DNA from 3 places in the Embleya sp. L77 genome. Region 2 is predicted to be linked to each of the others. Evidence: riboswitches for the same ligand, from Rfam matches in the RefSeq annotation. Region 2 holds a riboswitch; each other region holds the start of a gene.

Region 1 (6,715 bases), 4.0 Mb from region 2:
GGCGACTCCGACCCGTCCACGCGCTCACCGCTGCGTCGTCACGCGCGGCGGCGCCGGTCCCGCGGTGGTTCGGGTCGGCGCAAGGTCCGGGTCAACACGCGCCCAGGTCCTGCCACACGCCCCATTGACCGGTCGTACCCGGCTCCTCGCCCTGGGTCCACCACTTCGCCTTCCACGAATGACCCTTGTGCGACACGGAGTTGTTCGCGACGTAGATCGCGGCGCGGTCCCACGCCGTCGTGCTGCACGTGCTCGGCGGGACGGTGGTCGGCGGGGTCGTCGTCGGCGGGGTCGTGGTGGGCGGCGTGGCGCCCGCGAACCGCACGGAGAACTTGGTGAAGTCGTAGGCGCCCTGCGGCACGCTGCTGCACACGCCCGAGGTCTTGCCGTTGTTGTCCGGAGGCGTGCACTGCCGGTCCCGGTTGACCGACCAGTTCGTGAAGCGCGCCATGTGGTGGCTGACCGCGTAGTCGTACACGGTCTGGAAATCGGCCTGGTGGAAGTACTCGCCGGTGTCGCTGCGTCCGTTCATCTGCGAAACGCCCTCGTGGGCATAGGCGGTGGCGGTGTCCCAGCCGAACGTGTCGCGCAGGATGGTGTTGAAGTTGGTCAGCGCCGAGGTCTGCGCGGCGGCGCCGTTGAACCCGCCGTCGAACGGCATGATCGAGAAGTTGTCCGGGACGAAGCCCTGCGCCTTGGCCTCGTTCAACATCTGCTTGCCGAACCAGCCGGTGCCGTCGGCGGTGGCGGCCGTGGTCACCGAGAGGTAGATGCCCGGGTTGCGCTGCTGGATGATCTTTGCGGCGCCGATCTCGTTGTGGATGGCCGCGGCGTTCTCGTACTCGGGCTCCTCCAGGTCGAAGTCCAGCGCCTTGAGCGAGTACTTGTCGATCACCTGCTGGTACGCGGCTGCGGTCGCCTCGGGGGTGCCGCAGGTCTGGCCGAGCTTGGTGCCGCCGTAGCCGCCGGCGGACGCCGAGACGTCACCGCCCTTGGCTCGAATCGCGGCGATCACACCGGCCACCGCGGTATCCGTCGAGGTCGGCTTGGTGCCGTCCCAAGTCGGCGTACAACCTCCGCCGTTGGGAGCCAGGATGAAGGCGAGCTGGAACGCCTTCAGGCCGGTGGCGTCCATCACCGCGCCGGCGTCCGGCGGGTCGTTGTCGAGCGGCATCAGGTATGGGGCGGCGGCGTACCAGTTGCTGCCGATGCCGGTGGCCGCCGGGGACGCGGCGGGACCGGCGGCGGTGGCACCACCGGTGAATGCGAACAGCGAGATCAATCCGGCCGACGCGGCGGCGGCGGCCAGGACGGGGACGTAGCGACGTGCCACGGGGGACTCCCTCGATGGACTTGGTATAGACCAATGGCCAAAGGGTGGCCTTCCGCTTCCGGCCCGTCAATACATTGGACTGGACCAATTTTCCCGATGTTCCGCGTCGGTGTCGGCCGCCCGGCCGGTCCGGCGCCCGATGTTCGTCCGGGCGTTGCCCGGGTGGGGCGGCCTTTTCGTCGGGTCGTCTTCGCGGCCGGGCAGGCTTCGGGGATGAGCCCTCGTCAGGAGTCCAACCCCTGCCGGGCCTTGCGGTTCGGTGTGAATTCGTACAGGTCCAACACCCCCGGGGCGTCCGCGATCCCCGGGCCGCCCGCCGCCGCCCACGCCGCTATCTCACCGGTCGTGTCCGGGTCGTTGACCGTCCCGAACCAGGTCGGCCGGCCGCCCGCCGCACGGCCCGTCGGCGAGGGTTGCACCACGATCACGTTGCCGCGTTCGCACGGGCCCAGACAGTCGCTGAGCCGGACCGCGACCCGAGTGCCGGTCAGGGCCGCGCCCAGCGCGGCCGGTTGGCCCGCGTGATCCGTACCCGCGATCTTGGCGGTGCCGCAACAGCAGCCCCGGCACACGGTGATCGTGCAGGCGGCCGAACCGGCGGGCGGCGCGGGCTGCTTCGACTGCTTCGACTGCGCCGCGCGATCACGACGAGCGGCACGTTGCGAGCGGTCCGAGCGGGTCATGGGAACTCTCCTTCGCGAGTTCGATCCGGGTCCCGACCGAGACGACGCGGCGGAGCCGGCCACGAACACGCGACCCACCCTCCCACCGGGCTCCGGTCGGGCCGCGCACGGTCGGGCCGCGCACGGGCGAAGGCAGGTCTTCGGACTCGTGGGCACGTCGGCCCGTCCGGGCACCGACACCTACCGGCCGTCGCTTCCCGGACGCCGTGCTCGGCGTCCAGTGCGTGTTGACGGCTCTCGTTCCCACTCACCGCTGCGGGGCAGTTCCGGACTCGCACCGGATTCCCTCTTGCGACACGCACCCCGGTCGGGGGCGTGAACCATTCGCGCAGGTCAGCTTAGGCGCCGGCGGTCCGGTCAGGGTGATGTGAGCCAGGTCACCGGGAACTTCGGCCGACTTGGTCTGGACCTTTCGTGGTCCGACGCGGTTATATTCAACCGTCTTTACTAAACCGAGCATGCAATAAGTCCGCGCCGCGCAGGCGTCGGCCAGCCGAGGGGGCGTCCGTGAGCAGCATGGCGACATTGCCGGACGAAGCGGTCTTCGGCGAGCCCAAGTACTGGCAACTGCGCACCTCGCTGCTGAAGGCGATCGAGGAGGACTTCAGCTCCGGCGACATCCTCCCCAACGAGCGCGACCTCGCCGCCCGCTTCGGCGTCGCCCGGGCCACCCTGCGGCACGCGCTGGAGCAGCTCGAACTCGAAGGCCGCCTGGTCCGCAAGCGCGGCGCCGGCACCACCGTCGCCGGACCGCGCGTGGACGTCTCGCTCAGCGCCGACGGCGAGGGCTGGCCGGGCGTGGACCTGCGCGACCGCGAGGTGATCGACTGCGCCACCGTGCCGGTGACCGACGACTTCGCGGACACCCTCAAGGGCCGCCCGTCCGCCCTGGTACACCGGCTGCGCCGCCGCCAGTTCTCCATGCGCCAGGTGGTCGGCCTGGAATGCCTGTACGTCTCCCGCGCCGTCGTGCCCTCGTTGTCCACCCGCGTCCCCGGCTTCGAGCGGGCCTCGCTGATGCTGCGTCAACTGCGCGGGCACCGCCTGGAGAGCCGGCACCGCGCGGTCGAGCTGGGCGTGGCCGAGGCCGAGGAGGCGCGCTACCTGGAGCGTCCGCCCGGTACCGCCGTGCTGATCGTGACCACGACGTACACCGCGCTCGGCCGGACCGCCGCGGTCACCGTGGCGACCTACCGCGCGGACACCTGCCGGCTGGCGTTCGCCGAGACGGGGCCGACCGCGTTGCGGCCCGCGTCCTGATTCGACGCGAAACCTGGGTACCATCCGCGCCTGAGCAGCGACGTGTACGACGGGCGCGGCGGCCCGGACGGACGTACCGCGCGCCGGCGCGATGAGAGGACAAGAGCTGTGGCACAGGCGACCGGCGGAGACTCCTCCGTGGTCCGGCGGATCAACTCCGCGGCAACCCTGCGCACGTTGCGCGCCGGCGAGGTGTTGACCGTGACCGCGTTGATGGAGGCCACCGGTCTGTCCCGCCCCACCGTCGAGCAAGTCGTCGACGGCCTGCTCGCCGAGGGTCTGGTCGTGGAGACCACCACCGCCGAGAGCGAGGACGGCAGTCGACCGCGTGGTCGTCCGGCCCGACGCTTCCGCTTCCACGCCGAGGCCGGTCACCTGCTCGGCATCGACGTCGGCGTGCACCACATCCGGGTCGTGCTCGCCGACCTCGCCGGCACGATCGTCGGCCGGGCCGCACGCACCGTGGAGGAGGATTGCGAGGCCGAGGACCGGCTCGAACGTGTGCGCGGCCTGGTCAGCGAGACCCTGCGCCGGGCCCAGGTCTCCCGGGGTTCGCTGTGGGGTGTGGGCGTGGGCACGCCCGGGATCGTGGACACCGAGGGCGTGGTCACGCTGTCCTCGGCGATGCCGGGCTGGACCGGCCTGGACCTCGGCGGCCGACTCGGCCGCTCGTTCAGCTGTCCGGTCCAGGTCGAGAACGACGCCAACCTGGCCGCGATCGGCGAACGCTGGAAGGGCGTCGCGGTCGGTTCCGACGACATCGTCTACGTGATGGCCGGCCTCAGCCCGGGCGCCGGCTCGTTCATCAACGGCCGCCTGCATCGCGGCTTCGGCGGCGCCGCCGGCGAGATCGGCGCACTGCACCTGCTGGGCCGCCAGGTCACCCCGGAGAACCTGCTGTCCACCACCGGCACGCCGTTGCCGCCACTGGACGAGGCGGCCGTCGGCGAGGTCTTCCGGCACGCGGCCGAGGGCGACCGGACCGCGACCGAGGCGGTGGACCGATTCGTCCAGCGGCTGATCCACGACGTCACCGCGCTGGTGCTGGCGCTGGACCCGGAGATCGTGGTGATCGGCGGCTGGGCGGCCGGCCTCGCGGACGCGGTCCCGCCGCTGACCACCGAGCTGCGCCGGTTGTGCCTGCGGATGCCGCGCGTCGAACTGTCCGCCCTGGGCGCCGACGGCGTGGCCCTCGGCGCGGTACGGGTGGCCCTCGACCGGGTCGAGAACCGCCTGTTCGCGGTCGAACACACGGGCTCCGCCAGGGCCTGACACGACCTTTCGCGGACCGCGGCGGTCGGGACGGACCGGCCCGGCGGCCACCGCCGCGCGGACGGGGACGCGGGGTCTCGGCCCTCGCCACGTGGTCGGGGCGCGCGTCCAGACCGCCGACACCCGCTCAGGACACGGATTCGACGGCCGGTGCCCGGTCAAGACACGGATTCGACCGCCGCCGCCCGATCAGGAAACGGGCCCGACCGCGATGCCCGGTCAAGACACGGGCCCGCGACCGCCGCCGCCCGGTCAGCAGGAGGCAGGTTCCGCTCCCGCCGGCACCCGCTCGATGATCACCACCGGAATGTCCCGGGTCGTGCCCTCCTGATAGGCCCGGTACGCCGGCATCGCCGCCACCATCAGCGCCCACAACCTCGGCTTCTCCGCCGCCGTCGCGGTGCGCGTGCGCGCGGTGAAGGTCTCGCCGCCGATCCGGACCGTGACGATCGGCTCGGCGACCAGGTTCAGGTACCAGGCCGGATGCCGATCGCCGCCCCGGTTGGAGCCGGTCACGATCCACCCGTCGCCGTCGCGCACGTACACCAGCGGGGTCTGCCGCAGCAGTCCCGAGCGCCGCCCGCGCGTGGTCAACAGCAGGTCGTCGATGCCCTCCCGGGGCCGTCCGTCCGTGGCCAGGAAGCGCTCGATGTGCGCGGCCACCCACGGATCGGGATGGGCCGCGACCGGCTCGGTCATCGCCCGTCCTCGATCCCGACATGCACCCCGCGCAGCTTCGGCGCGTCGATCTCGTCCAGCAGCGCGATCGCGAAGTCCGGATAGGACACCCGGCTTTCCGCTGCGCCGGGTGCCGGGCGGTAGTAGCCGGTACGGACGCCTTCGTGGTCGAAGTCGCCGGCCGGGCTCAACACGACCCACTCCGGCACGGCACCCGAGGCGTCGCCGACACCCGAGGCGCCCGACCCGCCGGCCGCCCGCAGTGCCGCGTTGCCCTCGGCATGCGCGAGGAAGAACGCCCGGTACTCCTGCGGATAGCCCGGCGCGTCCATCAGCGGTTCGCCGGTGGCGGTCGGCAGCACCGAGGCCAGCCCCACCCACACCAGCCGCCCGACGCCCGCCCGGGCCAGCCCGTCCAACAGCGCCTGGACCGCCCGCGCGAAGAAGTCCCCGAGCATCGCCGCCGGATCGAACACCGCGGCGATCGCCGCATCGTGCCCGGCCGCGAGTTCGGCCACCGAGTCCGCGTCGGTCACGTCGCCCGCGAGCACCCGCACGTCCGGGCCGGCCAGGTCCGGGTACTTCGCCGGCTCGCGCACCACGGCGGTGACCCGGTGCCCCCGACGCAGCGCCTCCGCGACCGCCGCGCGTCCGGTCCGTCCACCCGCGCCGAAAACGATGATGTCGCTCATCGATCCACCCCCGCTCGTCCGGGTCGAGCCCTTGCTCCGACCACCGCCACGCACGCTACCCAGGGCGGTGGTTACCTCCCGGATACCGACTACGGTGGACCCATGAGCGAGGCCATCCGAGAACCCCTGCGCGCGGACATGTTCGACCCGGTCTGTCCGTCGGACCTGTCCCCGATCCGTTTCGGCGACAAGTGGGCCGGGATGATCATCCGCTGTCTGGAGGGTGGTCCGCGGCGCTTCTCCGAACTGCGGGTGCCCCTGCACGGCATCACCGCCAAGGTGCTCACCCAGTCGCTGCGTACGCTCGAACGCGACGGCCTGGTCAGCCGCACCGAGCACGAGACCCCGGTCCGCCGGGTGACCTACGACCTCACCCCACTGGGACGCAGCATGCTGGTCCCGATGGACGCCGCCTGCGCGTGGACGGCGGCGAATTGGGACGAACTCCTCGACGCACGCGAGGCATCCACGGACCTGAACCGGACTGCGTGAGCCCGGCCGCGTGAGCCGCGCCGCTCCGGCCGGACCACGTGCCCCGAAGCGGGCGGGGCGGCGGGGCGCGGCCCCCTCGGATCGCGACCCGAAGGGGCGGCCCGGTACGGCTAGGCCGTGTCCGGTGGATCTTGGTGGATGAGGTCGCGTCGTCTGGTGCCGTGGCTCGGCGTGCCGGAGAAGCAGCCGCATAGTGGTTCTATTCGGCTGTTTCTCCGGTGCGGCGAGACGAGCGCAGCGACGAGCCCGAAGGGCGGATGCCAGGCGGCACGGCCCCACCAAGATCCGCCGGACACGGCCTAGCG
Region 2 (6,715 bases):
TGCGTCGGGACGGCCGCGACCGCCTCGGGGGTTGTGCCATCTCCGGCCGGCTCCTCGCCATCGGGCTGCGCGGCGTCGGACCCGGCGCGAGCGGCCCCCGCCGGCCCGAGTCCGCCCGGGCCCGGTCCGTCCTGGCCCGGGGCGGCACCGGATCGGCGCGGCCGAGTCCGGGCACCGCGGGTGCCCGGGCGCCGATACCGACGACCTCCGTCGAATTCCCGCCCCCGTCGCTCAAGTCACGCGCCCCTTCCAGCTTTTGTGCGCCGACATTGCGCGCGTCGCCGGTGACTTCGTACGTCGCCGCAACGGCGCGTGGCCGGTGACATGTGCGCGTCGCCCGCAACTGTGCGCCGCCCGTAACTCGTCCGTCGCCTGCAAATGTGTGCATGTCGTGCGGGCCCGGTGAAATCGAGTTCGACTGCTTCGAACTCGACGTCCCGGACTCGCTGAACGGCAGCGTAGAAGCAGCCCGAAGCGGACTGCGGGCAATATTCGCTTAATTCCCGGAAACCCGACCCGGACGACCGCGGGCCGCTAAAATCCGCGGCCTCGTGCGAAGACGCGTCCGCCGAGGGCTGTCCCCGGATGTGACTCGCCGGTAGCGTCGGCCGAAGTCCCGCGCGACCCGAGTCCGAGGAGATGGACATGTCCGGCACCGATGCGCAGCAGGCCCAGGACGTGCAGGCAGGGCGAGTGACCCCGCCGCGGCCGACCCCGCCGCAGCCGGTGTCGCCGGCGGACCTGAGCTTCGCGCTGCCGCCCACGTTCGAGACCGTCGAGCAGGAGCGCCGGCACCGCAAGGAACGCTTGACCGCCGCGCTGCGACTGTTCGGCCGATTCGGCTTCGAGGAGGGCGTGGCCGGGCACATCACCGCCCGCGACCCGGAACTCACCGATCACTTCTGGGTCAACCCGTTCGGGATGTCGTTCAAGCACATCACCGTGGACGACCTGATCCTGGTCAACCACGAGGGGCAGGTCGTCGAGGGTCGATTCCACGTCAACCAGGCCGCGTTCGCGATCCACTCGCAGATCCACGCGGCCCGCCCGGACGTGGTCGCGGCGGCGCACAGCCACTCCGTGCACGGACGGGCGATCTCCGCGCTCGGCATCAGGCTCGAACCGATTACCCAGGACGTGTGCCCCTTCTACGAGGACCACGAGCTGTTCGACGACTACGCGGGCGTCGTGCTCGACGCCGAGGAGGGCCGCCGGATCGCCGAGACGCTCGGCCCGCGCAAGGCGCTGATCCTGCGCAATCACGGCCTGCTGACGGTCGGGCAGTCGGTCGACGCCGCGGCGTGGTGGTTCATCACCATGGAGCGCTCCTGCCAGGTGCAGCTGCTCGCCCAGGCGGCCGGCGAGCTCAGGCCGATCTCGCCGGAGAACGCCCGGCTGACCCGCGAGCAGCTGGGCAATGACACGGTGGCCTGGATCAACTACAAGCCGCTGTACGACGTGATCAGCCGCTCCGAGCCGGACCTGTTCGGGGCGGACGGTCCGATGACGCTCTGATCGGCCGGCGCCGCGCCGGACCACGTCCGCCGCGGCGCGGCGCGGGCCCGGCTCGACACGGCGTGGCGCGGCACCGCACGACCCGGCTTCAGGGCACCAACGATGCCCTCCGGTCGATTTCGGTGACCGCCCGCCTCCCCTCGGTGCCCGGTCGGCCCTCGTGTCCGCCGACCGGGCGCAATCTCTGCGATATCCGGCCGCGCCGGGAGTCAACTCGCCCGGTAGCGGAAAGTACAAGGACATGTACGAACGGAGCCTTCCGCAGCACTTCGCGCGCTCGGCACGTCCCGCCCGGTCGGGTGCCCGACTGTGGCTGCCCGCGGTCGAGAGCCCGGTCGTCCCCTCGGTGCTGTGGCGCCGAATCGGCCAGTTCCTGGTGGACGTGGTGGCCTCCGCGCTGTTGCCCGGAGCCGCGATGTTCCTGTTCGTCCTGCTGCCCACGCACCCCGACGGTTCGATCCGCAGCGGTCCGCTGACCGCGACGATCACCGCCGGCGTGATCGTCGTCGCGGTCGCGATCCTGTTCTGGTACTGGGTGCTGCGTCCCGCCGAGCACGACGGGCGCACGTGGGGCATGCAGGTGTTCGGCATCCGCGTGGTGGACGTGTCCGGCGGACGTGCCGGCCGGCGCCAACTCGGGATCCGCTGGCTGCTGTTGGCCGTCGATGCGTTCGCACTCGGCGCGATCGGGCTGACCGCGGTGCTCACCAGCGAGCGCCGGCAGCGGGTCGGCGATCGGGTGGCGGGCACCCTGGTCGTCCGCGGCCGCGGCCCCGGCCTGGACTGAGCCGGCCACACGGCACTCGTCCGCGCCCGCCCGCGGCCCGGTTCGCCCTCCCGCGGGCCCGCCCCGGCACGTGGACCGCGCGAGTGTGCGCAAGGCCCGGACAGCCGCGTGGAGTTTCCGGAATGCGGTTATTGCTCGGCCGCTCCGCCCATCTTGTGGTCTTGCGCACGGTTTGCAAAAGCCACCTTGTCGCCATGTCCATCCGACCACTAGTGTCGGCTCGCCGTGGTGTTCGGGAAGCCGGTTCGATGCCGGCGCGGCCCTCGCCACTGTGATCGGGAAGTTCTCCTCCACCCCCGCGAAAACGTTGATTCGTCGTCTCGGGGAAGCCACTGGGACCGCTTGCGCGGCCCCGGGAAGGCGGAGACGTGAACGTACGACCCGTCAGCCAGGAGACCGGCCACGGCGATCGTCCGTCCACGAGGTGTTGGAGAGGGACCCTTCCTCATGCATATCGCCGAGGGCTATCTGCCCTGGGAACACGCCGTCGCCTGGGGCGTCGCGTCGACCCCGTTCGTCGTCCACGGTGCCCGCGCGCTCACCCGCGAGGTACGCGACCGCCCCGAGAACACCCTGCTGCTGGGCGCGTCCGGCGCGTTCTCGTTCGTGCTGTCCGCGCTGAAGATCCCCTCCGTCACCGGGAGTTGCTCGCATCCCACCGGTACCGGACTGGGCGCCATCCTGTTCCGACCACCGATCATGGCCGTGCTGGGCACGATCACCCTGCTCTTCCAGGCGTTGTTGCTGGCGCACGGCGGGCTGACCACACTCGGCGCGAACGCGTTCTCGATGGCGATCGTCGGCCCGTGGGCGGGTTACGGCGCGTATCGACTTGCCCGCTCACTGCTCGATCGACGCGGCGGCACCATGCCGCTGGACGTCGCGGTGTTCCTGGGCGCGTTCGTCGCGGACCTGAGCACGTACTGCGTGACAAGCGTGCAACTGGCCCTCGCCTTCCCCGACCCCGACAGCGGATTCCCCGGCGCCCTGGCCAAGTTCGGCGGCATCTTCTCGCTCACCCAGATCCCGCTGGCGATCAGTGAGGGTCTGCTGACCGTCCTGGTCGTGCGCTTGCTGCGGCAGTCCAGCCGAGGCGACCTGATCCGCCTCGGTGTGGTCACCGACGCGCGGGTCGCGCGCGAGGAGGAGAAGACCAAGTGAAGCGCTCGACGAAGATCAACCTGCTGATCGTGCTGGCCGTGGTGCTGCTCGCGGCGCTGCCCGTGGTGTTCGGGATGGGCGACCACAAGGACGAGCCGTTCGCGGGCTCCGACACCCAGGCCGAGACCGCGATCACCGAGAACGACCCGGACTACGAACCGTGGTTCAGCCCGCTGTACGAACCGCCGTCCGGCGAGATCGAGTCCGGCCTGTTCGCGTTGCAGGCCGCGGTCGGCGCAGGCGTGGTCGGCTACGTGTTCGGCGTCAAGCGCACCCGTCGCCGACTCGCTCCGGAGGCCGCGGACACGCCCGACGAGCCGGCGGACGCCGCCGCCGAGGCACCGGTATCGGCCCCGGGTCGCTGATCCCGTGTTGCCGATCGATGCGGCGGCGCACGCGAGTACGTGGCGCCGCCGCCACCCGGCCGACAAAGCCGTGCTCTCCTTCGGGCTGCTCGGCTGCGCGGTCGCGCTGCCGCCGTGGCCGGGCGCGGTCCTGGTCGCCGGGACCGTCCTGGTCGTCGCGTTCGGGTTCGCCAAGGTGCCCGCCCGGCGGCTGTGGCGAGCCGCCCGCGCCCCGCTGGGCTTCGCCGCCACCGGCGCCCTGACGCTGCTCGTGAGCATCGGCGCGGACGGCGTCGGGTGGGCCGAGGACGGACCGCGCCACGCGGCCGAGTTGCTCGCCCGCTCCGGTGCCGCCGGCCTCGCGATGTTGCTGTTCGCGTTCACCACCCCGCTGTCGGACGTGTTGCCCCGGCTGACCCGAATGGGTGTCCCGGCCGCCGTGGTGGACGTCGCGGCGGTGATGTACCGGATGTTGTTCGTGCTCTACGACACGACCGCGCGGATCAACCAGGCGCAGGCCGGCCGGTTGGGCCATCGCACCCGTCGGGCCCGGTGGCGCTCGGTGGCCGGGCTCGGCTCGGCGGTGTTCGTGCACGCGTTCGCTCGCGCCCAACGCCTGGAGGCGGGCCTGGCCGGGCGCGGCTACGACGGGCGCCTGCGGGTGCTCGTGGACGAGGTACGGATCTCGCGCGCCTTCGTCGTGGGCTCCCTGTTCGTGGTGGCGGCGGTCGTCGCCGCCACCCTTCTCCTGGTATCGGTGGTGCCGTGATTCCGTTGCGGGTACGAGAGATCGGCTACGCCTACGAGGACGGGCCGCCGGTGTTGAGCGGGTTGTCCCTGGCCGTTCCGGCCGGCCGCGCGCTTGCCCTGCTCGGGCCGAACGGCTGTGGGAAGACCACGCTGCTGCGGCTGTTGACCGGCGGCCTGGTGCCGGATTCGGGACGGGTCGAATTGCACGGGGTGCCGATTCGGCACGACCGCAAGGGGCTCACCGCGCTGCGCCGGGTCGTGCAGTTGGTCGTCCAGGATCCCGACGACCAGCTGTTCTCCGCGTCGGTGGGCCAGGACGTCTCGTTCGGGCCGCTCAATCTGGGTCTGGACCCGGCCGAGGTGCGCTCGCGGGTGGCCGAGGCGCTGGCCGCGCTCGGGATCACCGCACTGGCCGAACGACCGGTGCACCTGCTGTCCTTCGGCCAGCGCAAGCGGGTCGCCATCGCCGGTGCGATCGCGATGCGGCCCGAGGTGCTGGTGCTGGACGAGCCGACCGCCGGCCTGGACCCGGCCGGACAGGAGGCCCTCCTGGACACCCTGGCCGAGTTGCGTGCGGCCGGGACCACGGTGGTGATGGCCACGCACGACGTGGACCTCGCGCTGCGCTGGGCCGACGACGCGGCCGTGCTGGCCGACGGGCGCCTGCACACCGGGCGGGCGGAGGTGCTGCTCGCGGACACCGCGTTGCTGGCCGCGGCGAGTCTGCGGCCGACCTGGGCCCACGCGGCCGCCGCCGTACTGGCCGCGCACGGCCTGACGCCGGCGGGCGGCCTGCCCCGGACACCGGCCGAGCTGGCGGCCCTGGCGGTCCGGCCGACCACCACCGAGACCCGCGCGAACTGATCGGGCGCGGGCGCTGGACGTAGGTCCGGTCCCGGCCGGGCCCGGACCGCTCAGCGCCGGCGCAGCAGCACCACCGCGCGGTCGTCCCCCACATTGCGGCCGGCCGCCGCCACGATCCGGCGCGCCGCGTCGTGGAAGTCGTCCCGGACCATGCGCTCGGCCTCGCCGAGGAAGCGGTCGATGCCGGTGGCGATGTCCTCGCCGGGCATCTCCACCATGCCGTCGGTGAACAGCAGGAGCGCGTCGCCGGGGCCCAACCGACCCTTGACGCCCTCGAAACCGGCGTCCTCGATCACCCCCAGGAGCGGGCCGACCGCCTCCAGCACCTGCCAGCGTCCGGAGCCGGCGATCCAGTGCACGCCCGGCGGGTGGCCCGCCGAGATCAACTCGTACTCGCCCGACTCCAGATCGAGCACCACGTGCACCGCCGTCGCGAAGCCCTCCGCCCACTCCTGGCGCAGCAGGTAGTCGTTCGCCGCGGGCAGGAAGTCGCGCGGCGGCAACGACCCGAGCAGCCCGCCGAACGCGCCGGAGAGCATCAGCGCGCGCGAGCCCGCGGCCAGCCCCTTGCCGGAGACGTCGACGAGCACCACCTCCAGCACCCGCCCGCCGCCGGCGCCCCGGGAGGCGACCAGGAAGTCGCCGGAGAACGACTGCCCACCGGCGGGTCGCAGCACCACCTCGGTGTGCCACTGCGGCGGCAGCACCGGCATCTCGCCCTGCGCCCGCAACCGGTCGCGCAGGTCGAACAACATCGACTCGCCGCGGGTCCACTGCACTCCCAGCCGGGTCCGCATCCGGGCCATCAGCAACACGATGCCGGCGATCGCCCCGACCACCAGGATGGTGCCGCCGGTGACCTCGTCCGTGTCGTGCACCTGATGCTGGGCGACCAGGACACCGGCGGTAGCCGCGTACAGGAGCAGCAGGCTGGGCATCCGCAGCACCAGCCCGCCGATCAGGATGGGCACCGCCGTCATCGTCGCCGGAAACCACGACGCGTCCACGTCCGACAGCAGGCCGCAGGCGGTGACCGAGGCCAGCAGTCCGGCCAGGGCGAACCCGTCCGAGGGCAACACCCGGTGCCGCAGCCAGGACACGACACGCCGACCGGAACGCGCCAGTGCCGCGCGCCTCCCGGTCCTGCCCACCCGGTTTCCCCTGCTCGTCGGCGCGGCCACTCGGTGACCCTACCGAACGGTCGTCAACCGGAGGTTACGCCGACGGCTGACACGTGGGACACCAGAACAGATTCCGGCCGACCAACTCGACGGTCTTGATGTGCGTTTCACAT
Region 3 (6,715 bases), 2.0 Mb from region 2:
TCCCGGGCGGCGCCGTGCCCCCAAGCGCTGCCCTGCCCCGGGCGGTACGTGCTTCGGGGACGGAGCCGCGCCCCTGTGCAGCCCCCCGCCGCCGGGCTGCACATGCTCAGCGGTGGCCGATCACGACATTGCCCACGAAGCCGCCCTTGCGGTAGTAGCGCAGCGCCTCCGGGACCTCGTCGAAGGAGAACTCGCGGTGGATCGACGGGCGCAGCTGCGCAGCCTCCACGGCGCGGTTCATCGCCTCGAACTGCGCGCGGCTGCCCACCGCGAGCGGACGCAGCACGGCGCCCGCGTTGAACAGGGCCGACGCGGAGGGTGATGCGTCGGGGGCGTCCGCGCCCAGCCAGTGTCCGACGAAGGCGATCTCGCCGCCGAGCGCGGTCGCCGCGAGCGACTGGGTCAGGTTGCCCGCGACGTCGACGACCCGGTCGACACCGCGTCCGCCGGTCACCCGCCGCACCTGCTCGCCCCAGCGCGGATGCTCGCGGTAGTCGACCACCTCGTCCGCACCCAGCGCACGCAGCCGCGCCGCCTTGTCCGGGTTCGACGTGGTGGCGATCACCCGCGCGCCGAACACCTTGGCGAACTGCACCGCGAACAGCGATACGGCGCCGGTGCCGAGTGTCAGCACGGTCTCGCCGGGCAGCAGCGGCCGACTCCCGGTCAGCGCGTTCCACGCCGTCACCGCGGTCAGCGGGAAGGCGGCGGCCTCCTCGAAGGACAGGTGCTCGGGGATGGGTACGAGCGCCTGCTCGCCGACCACCGCGAACTCGGTCAGCATCCCGTCCCGCGAACTGCCCAACTGCGCGGCGTAGTCGAGTGCGAACGGCCCGTCGATCCAGTCCGGGAACACGGTCGCGGCCACCCGGTCGCCGAGCCGGACCCGGGTGACGCCCGCGCCGATCGCGACCACCTCGCCGGCCCCGGCGCAGCCCGGGATTGTGTCGGGCAGCACCGGCAGCGGGTAATCGCCGTCCAGGACCAGCAGTTCGCGCAGGCTGAGCGAGGTCGCCCGGACCCGGACCAGCACCCGACCGGGGCCCGGCTCCGGCTGCTCGTGCTCGCGGATCGTGATGCCCTCGATGCCGGCGCCGGGCCGCAGGTGGTAGCTCTTCATCGGGTTTCCTCCCTCGACCGATCGGCCCGCCCCGTTCGGCGGGCCGTGGCAACGATCATGTGACCGGCTCCGGAGCCGAACAATTCCCCCGAGGGAATTGCCGGAGATACCCTCGGCTGCCTAGAACTGCCTCATGAGCACGACGACCCGGCCCCCCGGCCCGGACTTCCCCGCCGAGTTGCGGCGCTGGCGCACCGCCCGGCGACTGAGCCAACTCGAACTCGCCGCCCGCGCGGAGACCTCCCAACGGCATCTCAGCTTCATCGAAAGCGGCCGATCGCGCCCCGGCCGAACCATGATCATCCGACTGGCCGAGTCGCTCGGCCTGTCCCTGCGCGAGCGCAACGCGCTGCTGCACACCGCCGGATACGCACCGGTCTTCCCCGAATCGGACCTGGATGCGCCGATGTTGCGCCCGGTCCACGACGCGCTGCGTGCGGTGCTCGAAGGCCACCTGCCCTACCCGGCGATGGTGCTGCGCCCGTACGGGCAGATCGTCGCGGCGAACGCGGCGATCGACGTGCTGACCGAAGGAGCGTCCGCGGACCTGCTCCGCGCCCCGATGAACATGCTGCGGCTGATGCTGCATCCCGAGGGCATGGCACCGCGGGTGCGGAACCTGAACGCGTGGGGCCACCACGTACTGGAGAACATGCGCGCCCAGGCGCTGCGCAGCCCGGACCCGCTGCTGGACGCCTTCATCGAGGAGCTGCGCGGCTACGTCCCGGACGCCGAACTGGGGCCCGACCACCTGGGTTTCGCGGTCCCGCTCCGCCTGCGCGACCCCGAGGGCCCGGGCGAACTGCGCCTGCTGACCACGCTGACGTCCTTCGCCACGGCCACCGATGTCACCCTCGCCGAACTGCACCTGGAGGCATTCCTCCCCGCCGACGAGGCCACGGCCACGGCATTGCGCCGTCGGGCGGCCGAACGCTCGTGAGCCCAGCCCCTTCCCCCTACCGCCGGCGCGTCGGCCGCACGGCGGGAGAACGCGAAACCGCCGTGCCGTCCCGATAAGGGGACGGCACGGCGGCTTCGTCGAGCACGACGCCTCGGGCTCAGAAGTCCTCGTCGAAGGACACCGAGCCGGTGACCGCGACCTGGTAGGCGGAGACCCGCCGCTCGAAGAAGTTCGAGAGTTCCTGTACGTCCTGAAGCTCCATGAACCCGAACGGGTTCGCCGAGCCGTAGACCGGGGCCATGCCGAGCTGGGCCAGCCGCCGGTCGGCCACGTGCTCCAGGTAGGAGCGCATGTCCGTGACCGTCATCCCGGACACGCCGCCCTGGAGCAGGTCCTCGGCGAACGCCGTCTCCGCCTCGACCGCCTCGGCCAGCATGCGCCGGACGTCCTCGGCGAGTTCGTCGTCGAACAGGTCGGGCTCCTCGGCCCGCACCGTCTCCACCACGGCGAACGCGAAGTCCATGTGCGCCGACTCGTCGCGGAAGACCCAGTTGGTCCCCGAGGCGAGCCCGTTGAGCAGGCCGCGCGAGCGCAGGAAGTACACGTACGCGAAGGCGCCGTAGAAGAACAGGCCCTCGATACACGCCGCGAAGCAGATCAGGTTGAGCAGGAACTGCCGCCGGTCCTCCCGCGATTCGAGCCGGTCCAGGCCCATCGCCGAGTCGATCCAGCGGAAGCAGAACTCCGCCTTGCGCCGGATCGACGGGATGTGCTCGACCGCGGCGAACGCCTGCTCGCGCTCCTCGTGGTCGGGCATGTAGGTGTCGAGCAGGGTCAGGTAGAACTGCACATGGACGGCCTCTTCGAAGAGTTGCCGCGACAGATACAACCGGCCCTCGGGTGAGTTGATGTGCCGGTACAGGTTCAGTACCAGGTTGTTCGCCACGATCGTGTCACCGGTCGCGAAGAACGCGACCAGGCGCTGCACGAGGTGCCGCTCCGCCGGGCTGAGCTTGTCCAGGTCGGCCAGGTCGCTGTGCAGGTCGACCTCTTCGACCGTCCACGTATTGCGGATCGCCGCGCGGTACTTCTCGTAGAAGTCCGGATACCGCATCGGGCGCAGCGTGAGGTTCATTCCGGGATCGAGCAGGCTCACGTGCACGCCTCACAGGCTTCGGGGTTCTCCAGCGAGCAGGCGATGACCTCCAGGTCGGAGATCTCCTCGACCGGCGCGGCCGAGGCCTGCGCCGGCACCGTCGCCTGCTGGATCCGCGTCGCGGGGCGCGAGCGCAGGTAGTACGTGGTCTTGAGACCGGTGGACCACGCGTAGCGGTACATCGAGGACAGCTTGCCGATGGTCGGGTCGGCCATGAACAGGTTCAGCGACTGCGACTGGTCGATGTACGGCGAGCGGGCCGCCGCCAGGTCGATCAGCGCGCGCTGCGGCAGCTCCCACGCGGTGCGGTACAACTCGCGCACGTCCTCGGGGAGTTCGGCGATGCCCTGGACCGAGCCCTCGGCGCGCTTGATCCGGTCGCGGACCTCGGGGGTCCACAGGCCGCGGGCCTTGAGCTCGCGCACCAGGTAGGCGTTGATCTGGAGGAACTCGCCGGACAACGTCTCGCGCTTGAACAGGTTCGACACCTGCGGCTCGATGCACTCGTAGGCGCCCGCGATCGAGGCGATGGTCGCGGTCGGTGCGATCGCCACGAGCAGCGAGTTGCGCAGGCCGTGTTCGGCGACCCGGTCGCGCAGCGCATCCCAACGCTTGGTTTGGGTCGGGTGGACGCCCTCCCACAGGTCCGGCTGGAGCCGACCGCGCGCGGCGTGCGTCTCGGCGTAGGCCGGGTGCGGGCCGTGCACCTCGGCGAGCGCCGAGGAGGTCTCCAACGCGGTGAGGTAGATCTCCTCGGAGATCAGCGTGGACAGCTCGCGTGCCTCGACCGAGTCGAACGGCATGCCGAGGGTGAAGAACACGTCCTGCAGGCCCATCAGACCCAGGCCCACCGGGCGCCAGCGCGGGTTGGACGCGGCGGCCTGGTCGGTCGGGTAGTAGTTGATGTCGATGACCCGGTCCAGGAAGACCACCGCGGTGCGGACCGTCGCGCGCAGCTTGTCCCAGTCCATGCCCTCGCCGGCGACCACGTGCGCGCCGAGGTTGACCGAGCCGAGGTTGCACACGGCCGTCTCGCCGTCGCTGGTGACCTCCAGGATCTCGGTGCACAGGTTGGACAGGTGCACCACGTTGCCCGGCTCCGCGGCCTGGTTGCAGGTGCGGTTGGCCGCGTCCTTGAAGGTCATCCAGCCGTTGCCGGTCTGCGCGAGCGTGCGCATCATCCGGGCGTACAGGTCGCGCGCGGGCATCTGCCGGACGAACCGGCCGTCCCGCTCGGCGGCTTCGTAGACCCGGTCGAACTCGGCGCCCCACAGATCGGGCAGTTCGGGCAGCTCGTTCGGGTCGAACAGCGACCAGACGCCGTCCTCCTCGACCCGGCGCATGAACAGGTCCGGCACCCAGTTGGCCAGGTTGAGGTTGTGCGCGCGGCGCGCGTCCTCACCGGTGTTCTCGCGCAGTTCGAGGAACTCCAGGATGTCCGGGTGCCACGTCTCCAGGTACACGCAGGCCGCGCCCTTGCGCCGGCCGCCCTGGTTGACCGCGGCCACCGACGAGTCGAGCGTCTTGAGCCACGGCACGATGCCGTTGGAGTGCCCGTTGGTGCCGCGGATCAGCGAGCCGCGCGAACGCACCCGCGACCACGCCACGCCGATGCCGCCGGCGAACTTCGACAGCCGGGCGATCCGCCCGTACATGTCGTAGATCGACTCCAGCTCGTCCTTGGGCGAGTCGAGCAGGTAGCACGAGGACATCTGGGTGTGCACCGTGCCGGAGTTGAACAGCGTCGGCGAGCTGGGCAGGTAGGCGAGCGAGGACATCAGCCGGTAGAAACCGATCGCCTCGCCGGGCTCCTGGGCCAGGCCGCACGCCACACGCAGCAGGAAGTGCTGCGGCGTCTCGACCACCTTGCGCGAGACCGGGTGGCGCAGCAGGTAGCGGTCGTACACGGTGCGCAGGCCGAAGTACTCGAAGCGACGGTCGCCTTCGACGTCCACGGCGGCGTCCAGCTCGGCGGCGTGCTTCGCGACGAACGCCGCGGTCTCCGCGCCGATGATGCCCTCCCGGCGACCGAGCGCGATGCCGGCGCTGAACGAGGTGACGCCGGCCGCCAGGGCCTCGTCCGCGATCCGGCCGGCGAGCAGCCGCGCGGCGAGCCGCGAATAGGCGGGCTCCTCGGCGATCAGCTCGGCGGCGGTACGCACCGCCAGGTCCGCGGCGGCGCCCTTGTCCGCGCCCTCGTTCAGGCCCGCGACGACCCGGCGGACGACCCGATCCGGATCGACCTCCGGCAGATCGCGCGCCTGGGTGCGCACCAGGGTTGCCAGTTGGTCCTCGGGGCTTTCGTCGATCCGCATCCGGGTCGCGCCCACGCTGTCCACAACGGTCACGTGCTCTCTCCTCGCGAGCTCGTACGTACAGGTGACCCCGCGCCCGAAGGCACGGGCAGCCGGCAGGTATTCGGACTCGCGGGCATGCCGGGGCACCACCGGGCACGGCGTGCTCGGCGGGCCGCGGAGTACCTAGTGGTCGTCGCTTCCCGAATGCCTCTCGGCGTTCGGCGCTCCATGACGACGTTCGTTCCCGCTCACCGCTGCGGGGCAGTTCCGGCTTCACACCGGATTCCCTCTCGCGTCGCCCTTCCACTGAAGGAACGGCGAACCAGCTGCGTCGCAGAGCATATATGTAGTGGCCGGGTGGTCGTTGCACCCCCAGGTGTTGTGTCGTGTCGCGGTTCTCGGCGTACCACGGATCACCGCCGGCGGGCACGCCCCCGGCGGTGCGGCCCCCGGGCGCCGGGTGCGCGGTGCCCGGCGGGCGGTGCGGGGCCGTATCCCCGCCGGATACCCGGCACGACGGTACTCGCGTGCACCGCGTCGAGCGGTCGCGCGACACGCCGGGCGGCGCGGTGTCGTGGGACCTGCCGAATCCGCGCGAGGGCGGCGGCCGGGGTGACCCGAGAACGGGTCGCCGCGCCGCGCTCGGCGGGCGGCGGAGGCGGTCGGGCGGTGCGTCGCGGGCGCGGGCGGTGCGCGGGCTCAGGGACGGCCGGTCCGAGGCCCCGAGTGCGGCGGGCGGGCGTGTCGGGCCGGGCGGTCGTGCGGTCGGTCCACCGGTCGCGGCACCTCCCGGCCCGAGTCGCGCCACTCCGCGACCAACGCCTCGTAGACGGGGGTCTCGATCGTCTCGGTGGGCCACGGCCCGAACGGGGCCCGCAGGATCTTCATGCCGATCCAACCGCGCGAGGGGGCGTGAAGTAACCACCAACCGGGTGATGCCACTCGGTCGATTGACGTATCGACTCGGATATAGGTAGTCGAAACGGACCCGACTCGCCCGGGAACGCGAGAACCCGGGCTCCAGGCATCGCGCATCGGGCATCGGTGGACGGCGCGCCGTCGCGCGGGGTCGCCGACCCGGGCCGGCTCACGCCGGCGGCGAGGAGCCCCGTCCCTCCGGGCCCGCCGGGGCTTCCGGGGCCGCGCGGCCCTCGGCGGCCCCGCCCGCGCCCGAGGAGTTCGGATCGCTCGCCGCGCGGAGTTCGGCGAACGCCTCGCCCAGCGCCGCCGCCGTCCAGTGC

The links. A riboswitch is a leader RNA that binds a small molecule or an ion and turns the genes downstream of it on or off. The one in region 2 is predicted to bind cobalamin.
Region 1: it holds a riboswitch for cobalamin, as region 2 does, so the genes downstream of both, ACZOOI_RS02755 ((2Fe-2S) ferredoxin domain-containing protein) here and ACZOOI_RS19905 (energy-coupling factor ABC transporter permease) in region 2, are expected to answer to the same signal.
Region 3: it holds a riboswitch for cobalamin, as region 2 does, so the genes downstream of both, ACZOOI_RS28095 (ribonucleoside-diphosphate reductase subunit alpha) here and ACZOOI_RS19905 (energy-coupling factor ABC transporter permease) in region 2, are expected to answer to the same signal.

What each region holds. Positions count from the first base shown of each region.
Region 1 covers NZ_CM145709.1:665,074-671,788, forward strand. Annotated here, with positions in the region: gene ACZOOI_RS02750 (carbohydrate-binding protein) at 92-1,333, opposite strand; gene ACZOOI_RS02755 ((2Fe-2S) ferredoxin domain-containing protein) at 1,558-2,016, opposite strand; cobalamin riboswitch at 2,131-2,357, opposite strand; gene ACZOOI_RS02760 (GntR family transcriptional regulator) at 2,533-3,276, shown strand; gene ACZOOI_RS02765 (ROK family protein) at 3,385-4,548, shown strand; gene ACZOOI_RS02770 (nitroreductase family deazaflavin-dependent oxidoreductase) at 4,801-5,247, opposite strand; gene ACZOOI_RS02775 (NAD(P)-dependent oxidoreductase) at 5,244-5,918, opposite strand; gene ACZOOI_RS02780 (winged helix-turn-helix transcriptional regulator) at 6,021-6,410, shown strand; gene ACZOOI_RS02785 (SIS domain-containing protein) at 6,710-6,715, opposite strand, start outside.
Region 2 covers NZ_CM145709.1:4,630,043-4,636,757, reverse strand. Annotated here, with positions in the region: gene ACZOOI_RS19915 (class II aldolase/adducin family protein) at 646-1,515, shown strand; gene ACZOOI_RS19910 (RDD family protein) at 1,757-2,302, shown strand; cobalamin riboswitch at 2,512-2,721, shown strand; gene ACZOOI_RS19905 (energy-coupling factor ABC transporter permease) at 2,750-3,463, shown strand; gene ACZOOI_RS19900 (energy-coupling factor ABC transporter substrate-binding protein) at 3,460-3,828, shown strand; gene cbiQ (cobalt ECF transporter T component CbiQ) at 3,833-4,576, shown strand; gene ACZOOI_RS19890 (energy-coupling factor ABC transporter ATP-binding protein) at 4,573-5,421, shown strand; gene ACZOOI_RS19885 (PP2C family protein-serine/threonine phosphatase) at 5,472-6,572, opposite strand; gene ACZOOI_RS19880 (Fpg/Nei family DNA glycosylase) at 6,637-6,715, opposite strand, start outside.
Region 3 covers NZ_CM145709.1:6,606,316-6,613,030, forward strand. Annotated here, with positions in the region: gene ACZOOI_RS28080 (zinc-dependent alcohol dehydrogenase family protein) at 107-1,120, opposite strand; gene ACZOOI_RS28085 (helix-turn-helix domain-containing protein) at 1,254-2,060, shown strand; gene ACZOOI_RS28090 (ribonucleotide-diphosphate reductase subunit beta) at 2,179-3,156, opposite strand; gene ACZOOI_RS28095 (ribonucleoside-diphosphate reductase subunit alpha) at 3,174-5,492, opposite strand; cobalamin riboswitch at 5,570-5,816, opposite strand; gene ACZOOI_RS28100 (hypothetical protein) at 6,174-6,362, opposite strand; gene mug (G/U mismatch-specific DNA glycosylase) at 6,562-6,715, opposite strand, start outside.